4 regions of the Vibrio sp. 1078-1 genome follow, and region 4 is predicted to be linked to each of the others. Evidence: predicted binding sites of a transcription regulator. Region 4 holds the regulator's gene; each other region holds the start of a gene.

Region 1 (2,207 bases), on a different contig from region 4:
CAGCGCTCGAGTAATGCTTCCAGATTTCCGTTCTCACCTTTTGCCTGCTGAGTCAAAGATTTTAACGGCTTTTTAATCAGCTTATAGCGATTACTCTTCAGTTTTGGTTTCAGCCATTTCTGAAGTAAGTCATTACGTTCTTTAAGGGAGAGGCCATGCGAGGACGCGTGAATTTTAAAGTGCAGGTGTAATAAAGCGTGAACCGCAAGCTCACTCAGAAGTTGATTAGCATCTGTAGACTGTCTTGCCTGCTTAGAACTTTGCATTACACTCGAACAAAATTAGGGAAGAAGGATAATGGTGCCGAGAGAGGGACTCGAACCCTCACACCAAAGGCACTAGCACCTCATGCTAGCGTGTCTACCAATTTCACCATCTCGGCATCATGATGCTCTGAATACTCAGAGGCCTCGAAAGAAGCAACGCGAATTGTATAACCAAAATCCACCTGTTGGCGAGAGCAAAATGACGAATTTTGGCTCTTTCGAGTTTGATTGCATATTTATTGGTCACTTTTATGTTTTTTACCATCAACGCCTATCCTTATGCCCTTACTTTTATTAATAGTATGACGACAAAAGAGTACTTTTGCCTAAATTTTGAACGCTTGAACGTTTGCGTAAATAAATGTGATGAATATCTCTTTTTGTTGGCTATACTTGCGTCCCGTTTAAGCGGGAATTAGGGTTTAGTTGTTCAGGACCCTTACCCATACAAGCCGTCACATGGAGCAGGCCAAGCAACATGCTCGCCAGCAGTGAATGACCCCACGGACCGGACCAGCTACGTTCAATTGCTTGTATAAGGTAAAAATAAGATGTCGAACTATTCGTTCTGTCTACATTCTGGATCTAAAAGTGAGTTATCACTCGCTGCGTTGTCCCTTTCTTCTGCCAATTCCTTTGGCTCTTTTTTCTTTTTCAACGTTTAGTAGGTCCAGCTCATGAGTGTTCTATTTAGTCTATTTGGTATTGTTGCACTGCTAGGTTGTGCTTTCCTACTTTCTGAGGGTCGTTCTTCCATTAATTGGAAAACTGTATCTCGCGCCTTGATGCTACAAATGGGGTTTGCTGCTTTGGTGCTCTATTTCCCGTTGGGTCAAGCGGCGCTGGCGAGTTTAAGTAATGGGGTCGCGGGGCTACTCAGCTTTGCTGATGAAGGGATTAAATTCCTCTTTGGTGACCTCGCTTCTTCTGGCTTTATCTTCGCTATTCGTGTCCTTCCTATCATCATCTTCTTCAGTGCTCTTATCTCCGCCCTTTACTATTTGGGCATTATGCAAAAAGTGATTCAATTTATTGGCGGCGCTATCCAGAAGTTCTTGGGTACGAGTAAAGCAGAGTCTTTGGTTGCAACAGGGAACATCTTCTTATCTCAAGGCGAGTCACCACTTCTTATTCGTCCATTTCTTTCTAACATGACTCGCTCTGAACTGTTTGCCGTGATGGCTGGTGGTATGGCTTCAGTGGCGGGCAGTGTGCTTGGTGGTTATGCTGGTTTGGGTGTCGACCTCAAATACTTGATCGCGGCAAGCTTTATGGCAGCGCCAGGTAGTTTGATGATGGCAAAAATTATCGTTCCTGAGCGTCAAACGCCAAGCGATTACAACAATATTGAGCTAGATAAATCAGAAGAAAGCAACGTAATTGATGCGCTAGCAAGCGGTGCTATGGGCGGTATGAAAGTTGCTGTTGCTGTTGGTACCATGCTTATCGCTTTCGTGAGTGTTATCGCGATGGTGAACACGGGGCTAGAAAACTTGGGTGAGATACTTGGTTTCTCTGGCGTAACGCTACAAGCGATTTTTGGTTATTTGTTTGCACCTCTCGCATGGTTGATTGGTGTGCCAAGCCACGAAATCCTAGCTGCGGGTTCATACATTGGTCAGAAAGTGGTGATGAATGAGTTTGTTGCGTTTATCGATTTTGTGCAGCACAAAGCGACACTGTCTGAGCATACTCAAATTATTATCACTTTTGCGTTGTGTGGTTTTGCGAACATTGGCTCAATTGCGATTCAGTTGGGTTCTATCGGCGTGATGGCACCTGAGCGCCGCAAAGATGTTGCAAGTCTAGGCCTAAAAGCGGTTGCTGCTGGTACACTCGCTAACCTGATGAGTGCGTGCTTAGCGGGCATTTTTATCTCTCTCTAATTTAGATTGAAGATACACACTAAAAACCCGCCTAAATGGCGGGTTTTGTTATTTC
Region 2 (2,207 bases), on a different contig from region 4:
CAGCTGGTTTATCCATACCTGCAGAGTTATCATTTAGCATGGTTTCGAACAGCGCGAGACCATCTACGCCAGCGTAACCTTCAAATGGAATACGAGTGACGTTACTTAGGCTAGAGCCGTTACCTTGTCTGTGGTGCTGGTTACCCGTTGCAGCCAGTGCGCCAGCAGTACAACCATGGAAACCGTTAGTAAACGCAACGACGCTGTCGCGGCCTTTTACTTTTTTAGCCAGCTTCAATGCCGCCTCAACAGCGTTAGTACCTGTTGGGCCCGTAAACTGAACCTTGTAATCCAAGTTTCTTGGTTTAAGGATGTAAGTATCCAACGCTTCCAGAAACGATGCTTTCGCTTCTGAGTGCATATCCAAACCGTGAGTAATACCGTCCATTTCAATGTACTCAAGCAACGCTTGTTTTAGTACTGGATTGTTATGGCCGTAATTTAGAGATCCCGCTCCAGCAAGGAAGTCTAAGTATCGTTCACCTTGTTCTGTTTCTAGCCAGCAGCCTTTCGCTTTACGAAAAACGACCGGGAAATTGTTTGAATATGAGCGTACGTTGGATTCCTGCTTTTTGAAAATATCCATGATGAGACCGTTTTTAATTCCTATTGTTTGAGGATTATTTGAGAGGAATGCGATACAAATATTCTGTATCGTGTTTGCCTTTAAAGTGGGCTTCTTCATCCAAAAATGTGCTTACTTGGCCAGAATTGCCGTTCATCGCATCTAACTTTTTGAACAGTGCCCAAGAGGCTTTATTATCTTCCGTGATGGTAGTTTCTACCGATTTAACACCGCCTAATTCCTCTCGGGTGAGAAGTTCTTTCAACATGCGGAATGCTAAACCATGACCTCTAAAGCGAGGTGAGACTGCAACTTGCCAGACAAATAAAACGTCTTGCTCGTCTGGTTTCTGATAACCGGAAATGAAACCTGCGATTTCGCCTTTTTGCTCAACCAAAATACTGGTTTTGCTGAAATGCGTAGACTGTAGGAAATTGCAATAAGATGAGTTCATGTCCAATGGAGGACAGTCTGCAATCAAGCTGTAAATGTCGTCACCATCAGAGATTTTAGGCTCACGAAAAATCCATTTTTTACTTGAGTCTTCTCCAATCTCTGGATAAAGGACCCAAGGTGCTGATGTGATCATGTGAAAATACATATCCTTTGAGGTCTAATTAAATTTCCTTTTTATTATGGCCATCCCTCGCGACTAAAAATCAAATAATCCGCCTTTTTATCGGTATTTTTGTGATACAGATCACAAAAATAAACCTATTAACCAAAAATTAAAATAGTTCGAGGTCTAATTTATTAAATAGTCACCTAAATGCACAGTACAAAAAACAACCAGAATAAGACCATTTTCCATGCTGTTCATTTCTCAGAGAAAAATAGAAATCCAAAAAAAAGCGGCATGCTTTCGCATACCGCTTTTATCAATAATTTAACTGCTGATACTAGTTATTTTGATTTCTTAGAAACCGCCTTTGGACGAGGTTCATCCATCAAACCTTTTATCAAAGATACCGTTGCAACAAGCAAAACAATAGTAAATGGTAAACCAGTCGTCACCGCCATTGCTTGAGCAGCAGCTAGACCACCACCCAACATCAATGCAATCGCAACCAGACCTTCAAACGTACACCAGAACACGCGTTGTGGCGTTGGTGCATCGACCTTACCGCCCGCAGCAATAGTATCAATAACCAGTGATCCTGAGTCAGAAGAGGTAATGAAGAACACCACGACTAAGATAATGCCGACAAAAGATGTTATCTCAGCCAATGGCATAACATCTAACATGGCAAAAAGTTTTAAAGGCAGTTCTGCGTTAAACACCGCCTCGTAGCCATCATTAACGTATTGGCTAATTGCGTTACCGCCAAAAGCCGTCATCCATAACACACAAACTGAAGATGGGATAAGAATAACGCAAATAATAAACTCACGAACTGAACGACCGCGAGACACACGTGCGATGAACATACCCACAAATGGTGACCAAGAAATCCACCACGCCCAGTAAAACGCCGTCCAGCCTTGAGAGTAATTCACATCCTCTCGTCCAAATGGCATAGATAAGGCAGGGATATTAGCCACATAGGAAACGATGTTCTCGAAGAAACCAGTTAAAATCGCAATCGTCGGGCCAACAACAATAACAAATAGCAATAGCAGTGCTGCAAGACCCATATTGATT
Region 3 (2,207 bases), on a different contig from region 4:
TGACATTACTCGTGCTGAAGACTTAGGGCTAGCCCTGATTGGCCCTGATGAGCTTAAAGATTTAAGAACGCACTTAACGGCTTGGTTTAAAGACGCGGGCGGTTCAGACGAGATATAGTGCCATTAAGAAAAGCTAAAATTCACAACGATAAAAAGCAGCATTAATGCTGCTTTTTTTATACCTAAATTTTAGCTGTACGCATTTCTATAAGTAGAAAAAAACCAGAGGTTAGCCTCTGGTTTTTTCTGTTTGTTTAAATGCCAACTATAGAGGCTTAAAGCATTTTACGCGCTGCTTCTACAACCACTTTAATTGAACGCGCTTCCGTTTCTTTCAGAGTTGAATGATCTGGAATCTCTTTTTGTGTACGGTTGATGATAACACCAGCCACACAACCCGCTTTTAAACCAGAGCTCGCACACATTGTTAGCAGTGTTGCAGACTCCATCTCGAAGTTAAGTACGCCCATGTCTTGCCATTCTTGCATAGAGCCTTGGAAACGCTTAACAACACGACCAGAGAACGTATCGTAACGTTCTTGACCAGGGTAGAACGTGTCGCTTGATGCAGTCACACCCATGTGAACTGTAGCGCCAGACTCTTCTACCGCTGCTTTCATTGCGGTTGCTACTTCAAAGTCAGCAACTGCTGGGAATTCCATAGGAGCAAAGTGTAGGCTCGCACCGTCAAGACGAACTGACCCCGTCGTTACGATCATGTCACCCACGTTTACATGTGGTTGAATTGCACCCGTTGTACCAACACGTAGGAAAGTACGAACACCAAGCTGTGCCAATTCCTCAACTGCGATAGAGGTAGAAGGACCACCAATACCTGTAGAACAAACCACAACAGGTTTACCGTCTAGCTCTGCACGGTATAGCGTGTATTCACGATGGCTTGCTAGAAATACTGGATTTTCCATTTGTTCTGCGATTTTTTGAACACGCGCTGGGTCACCAGGAATGATCGCTAGAGTCGCACCATTAAGATCAGCTTCAGTAACACCTAAATGGAATACAGCTTGAGACATAAGTCGCTCCTTATTGTGGCTTATTTTATGAACAATAAGCTCATTAATCAGTTATTGGGTACAGATGCACTGTAGCGAACCTTTCACCAACATAGAGTGATCACAATCACAATGACAAAATGTAATGAAAATGAAATTTCAAACAAAACTGGTATTGATCACACTTTAAGGGGCGTTAGATCATTTTGTTGCATAGCAATGCGTGATTTCAAGGACGAGAAAAACGTCTGATCGCATCAGGTGAATACGGTTAAAAAAAGCCCGGTACACGAATGCCTCGGGCTATTAATGAGTGGGATTAATGGTTAGGTCAGTTATTTGATCTGCTTGGACTCAAAACGAAGTAATCTCAACGCATTCAATGTCACCAGTGCTGTTGCACCACTGTCGGCTAATACAGCAACCCACAACCCAGTAACACCAAGTAAACTTGTCACTAAGAATACACCTTTCAAACCTAGCGCTAACGCGACATTCTGACGAATGTTACTTAGCGTCGCACGCGACAGTTCTATCATGGCAGGTAGCTCAATCAAACGGTTGTGTGTTAACGCCGCATCAGCAGTCTCGAGCGCAACATCCGTACCGCCTCCCATCGCAATGCCGATACTCGAAGCTTTCATGGCTGGAGCATCATTGATACCGTCTCCCACCATAGCAACGGTATGTTGTTGTGATAGCTTCTCGACGTAATGCACCTTGTCTGCAGGTAACAAACTCGCTTTATAATCCAAGCCTATTCTATTTGCCATTGCTTCTGCACTTCTCGGGTTGTCACCCGTTAGCATCACCGACGTGACCCCAAGTTCCTTCAACATTGCGATGGCTTGCTGGGCATCTGAGCGCAATGTATCTTGCCATGCGATCACGCCAATGACCTCGTCATCGAAACGCACAATGACAACCGTTTTACCTTGTTGTTCCAACGTAACCACTTGCTCTTTGGCTTCTTGAGAAAGTGGAAAGTCTGCCTTTGAAGGCGTGACCACTTGGACCATTTTTCCATCGACGTAACCTGTGACACCAGAGCCTACTTGCGCGGTTTTATCCAACGCTTCAGGAATAGTAAGCCCCTGCTCTTGCACTTTGGTAACTAAAGAAACCGCTAGAGGATGACTTGAACCAACCTCGATTGACGCAGTTAGGCTAAGTAACTTGTCTTCATCCATATCA
Region 4 (2,207 bases):
GCGGTAATGGACTCAATCGTGCGATCCATGGACGATTACCTCAACTATATCACTCCGCAGTTTTCTCGTACTCACATCAACTTCCAGCGCGTACCGACCGTTGATACTTCCAACCCACTTAATGCAAAAGGCATCCCTAGTTTGGATGAGAGTTTTGTGGTGATTCGCCTACGCGGTATCAAGAATGTCGACTTCCCATATCTGCTGGCCATGATTGATGGCTCATTCATGTCACGCCACAACACGATTGTCGTACCCGGCGGTAAGATGAGCTTTGCAATGGAGCTCATAGTTCGGCCTATCCTACAACAGCTCATCGAAACAGGGAAAATTGGCTAAAAACCTGCCTGCGAAGATGTTTACTTTTCATACCGTGATCATGTGCACAGTTTTGCTTACAAAATCTCAATCATGGCACGATTAAAATCAAGAAATCGTTTTCGAAAAAGGATACTATTTCTTACCGAAACACAAGAGAGCTTGCAGCATATAAAAAGTGCTCTTATTCTAGTAGGCCTAATTCAGGCTTAGCTAAAATATGGATAGCGCAAGCGTACCCTGCAGAGGAAGTGAGATATTATGGTTCTAGGTAAACCTCAAACCGACCCAACATTAGAGTGGTTTCTTTCACACTGTCATATTCATAAGTACCCTTCAAAGAGCACGCTAATTCACGCGGGCGAAAAGGCAGAAACTTTGTACTACATCGTTAAAGGTTCTGTTGCGGTTCTTATCAAAGACGAAGAAGGTAAGGAGATGATCCTTTCTTACCTAAACCAAGGAGACTTTATTGGTGAACTTGGTCTATTCGAGGAAGACCAAGAGCGCACAGCTTGGGTTCGTGCTAAATCTCCTTGTGAAGTTGCTGAAATTTCTTTCAAGAAGTTCCGTCAGCTTATCCAAGTAAACCCAGACATCCTAATGCGTCTTTCTGCGCAGATGGCTCGTCGTCTTCAAGTAACTAGCCAAAAAGTGGGTGACCTGGCGTTCCTAGACGTAACTGGTCGTATCGCTCAGACGCTTCTGAACCTTGCAAAACAACCAGACGCAATGACTCACCCAGACGGCATGCAAATCAAGATCACTCGTCAAGAAATCGGTCAAATTGTTGGCTGTTCTCGTGAGACAGTAGGTCGTATTTTGAAGATGCTAGAAGAGCAGAACCTAATCTCTGCTCACGGTAAAACCATCGTGGTTTACGGTACTCGTTAATCTCAAACTAGAGTGACACGAACAAAATTATAAAAGCCACCAATGGCAACATTGGTGGCTTTTTATTTACTCATGACCAAATAAGATAGGGTGCAGCGAACACTAATGAGTAAGCTTAACAGGTTAACCCTAAAACTTAGCCATTCGTACTTTCAAAGATTTTGTCAGCTGAAGCGGCCACGAAACCTGGGTACAAATCACCATTTTCCATCGGATAGCGCTTAGCAAATTCATAAAACCCGCCAGGGATAATTTCAGTGCCTTCGCTAAAACGAACCGCTACTTTATCTGCCATGGTCGATGACTGCTCTAGCAACACCTCAGGAGTGCCCTTCACTTCACCACCATTTTCATTAATGGTAAACCCAGCGGTACGCAGATGATCGTTTACCTGCTTCACTTCTTCATATTCATTGAGTTGGTTAACGCTCACCGTGAAGTGGTTTGCTCCGTAACCATGCGCCGCAAGCCAAGATGCGTACTCACTTTCTTTAGCCAACGTTTGGTAATCAGCAAAGCTTAAATCCCACAAGCGTCCACCATGTAAGAATGCGCTATCGTTCAGCTTGTCAGCATCGACTTGTGCCACCAAATTTTTCACAATCTCTTGTAGCTCAGGCGAGCACTCTTCAACTTTTAGCTCACTAATAAATACTTTAGGTTGCTTCGGATCTGGGTGCTCATAGTGCTTAGCAACCAGCTTTTTGCTTTCGAAAACGTAATCACCACACGCCTTGTAACCAATAGCTACAAATGGCTTAGCTAGAGTTTCAATACCAAGAGGCGCGATATTGAAGGTACGTAAAGCTATATGATCATTAATCAGAGGCTCATCTTCTTGAAGCAGCTGATGCACTTTAGCCGCCGAAGGGCAAAGACGTTGAATGTAATCTTGCCATAGCGATTCAAATAACACATCGGGCGTCATAACGACTCCTTGTTACGAGATGTAGAGTTTAAAGGTAAGCGGAAGTTGGCTGCTCGTTCACAACAAA

What was found. Region 4 encodes CRP, which controls carbon source genes, mostly activating them, when cyclic AMP is high. Its sites were predicted from a motif close to TGTGANNNNNNTCACA; they were not measured.
Region 1: a site for CRP is predicted at 857-872, ahead of R7190_RS09590 (NupC/NupG family nucleoside CNT transporter). Genes of this name have one in related genera too.
Region 2: a site for CRP is predicted at 1,255-1,270, ahead of ectA (diaminobutyrate acetyltransferase). Genes of this name have one in related genera too.
Region 3: a site for CRP is predicted at 1,130-1,145, ahead of udp (uridine phosphorylase). Genes of this name have one in related genera too.

Annotation. Positions count from the first base shown of each region.
Region 1 is NZ_JAWOWM010000003.1:558,916-561,122, reverse strand. It holds gene R7190_RS09600 (DUF2913 family protein) at 1-266, opposite strand, end outside; tRNA gene R7190_RS09595 (tRNA-Leu) at 299-382, opposite strand; gene R7190_RS09590 (NupC/NupG family nucleoside CNT transporter) at 944-2,152, shown strand; gene R7190_RS09585 (DUF3541 domain-containing protein) at 2,207-2,207, opposite strand, start outside.
Region 2 is NZ_JAWOWM010000002.1:504,269-506,475, reverse strand. It holds gene ectB (diaminobutyrate--2-oxoglutarate transaminase) at 1-586, opposite strand, end outside; gene ectA (diaminobutyrate acetyltransferase) at 621-1,154, opposite strand; gene R7190_RS06215 (BCCT family transporter) at 1,469-2,207, opposite strand, start outside.
Region 3 is NZ_JAWOWM010000002.1:57,197-59,403, reverse strand. It holds gene R7190_RS04225 (DUF1887 family protein) at 1-118, shown strand, start outside; gene udp (uridine phosphorylase) at 276-1,034, opposite strand; gene R7190_RS04215 (zinc/cadmium/mercury/lead-transporting ATPase) at 1,349-2,207, opposite strand, start outside.
Region 4 is NZ_JAWOWM010000023.1:16,566-18,772, forward strand. It holds gene R7190_RS23620 (phosphoribulokinase) at 1-339, shown strand, start outside; gene crp (cAMP-activated global transcriptional regulator CRP) at 580-1,212, shown strand; gene R7190_RS23630 (DUF1338 domain-containing protein) at 1,349-2,140, opposite strand.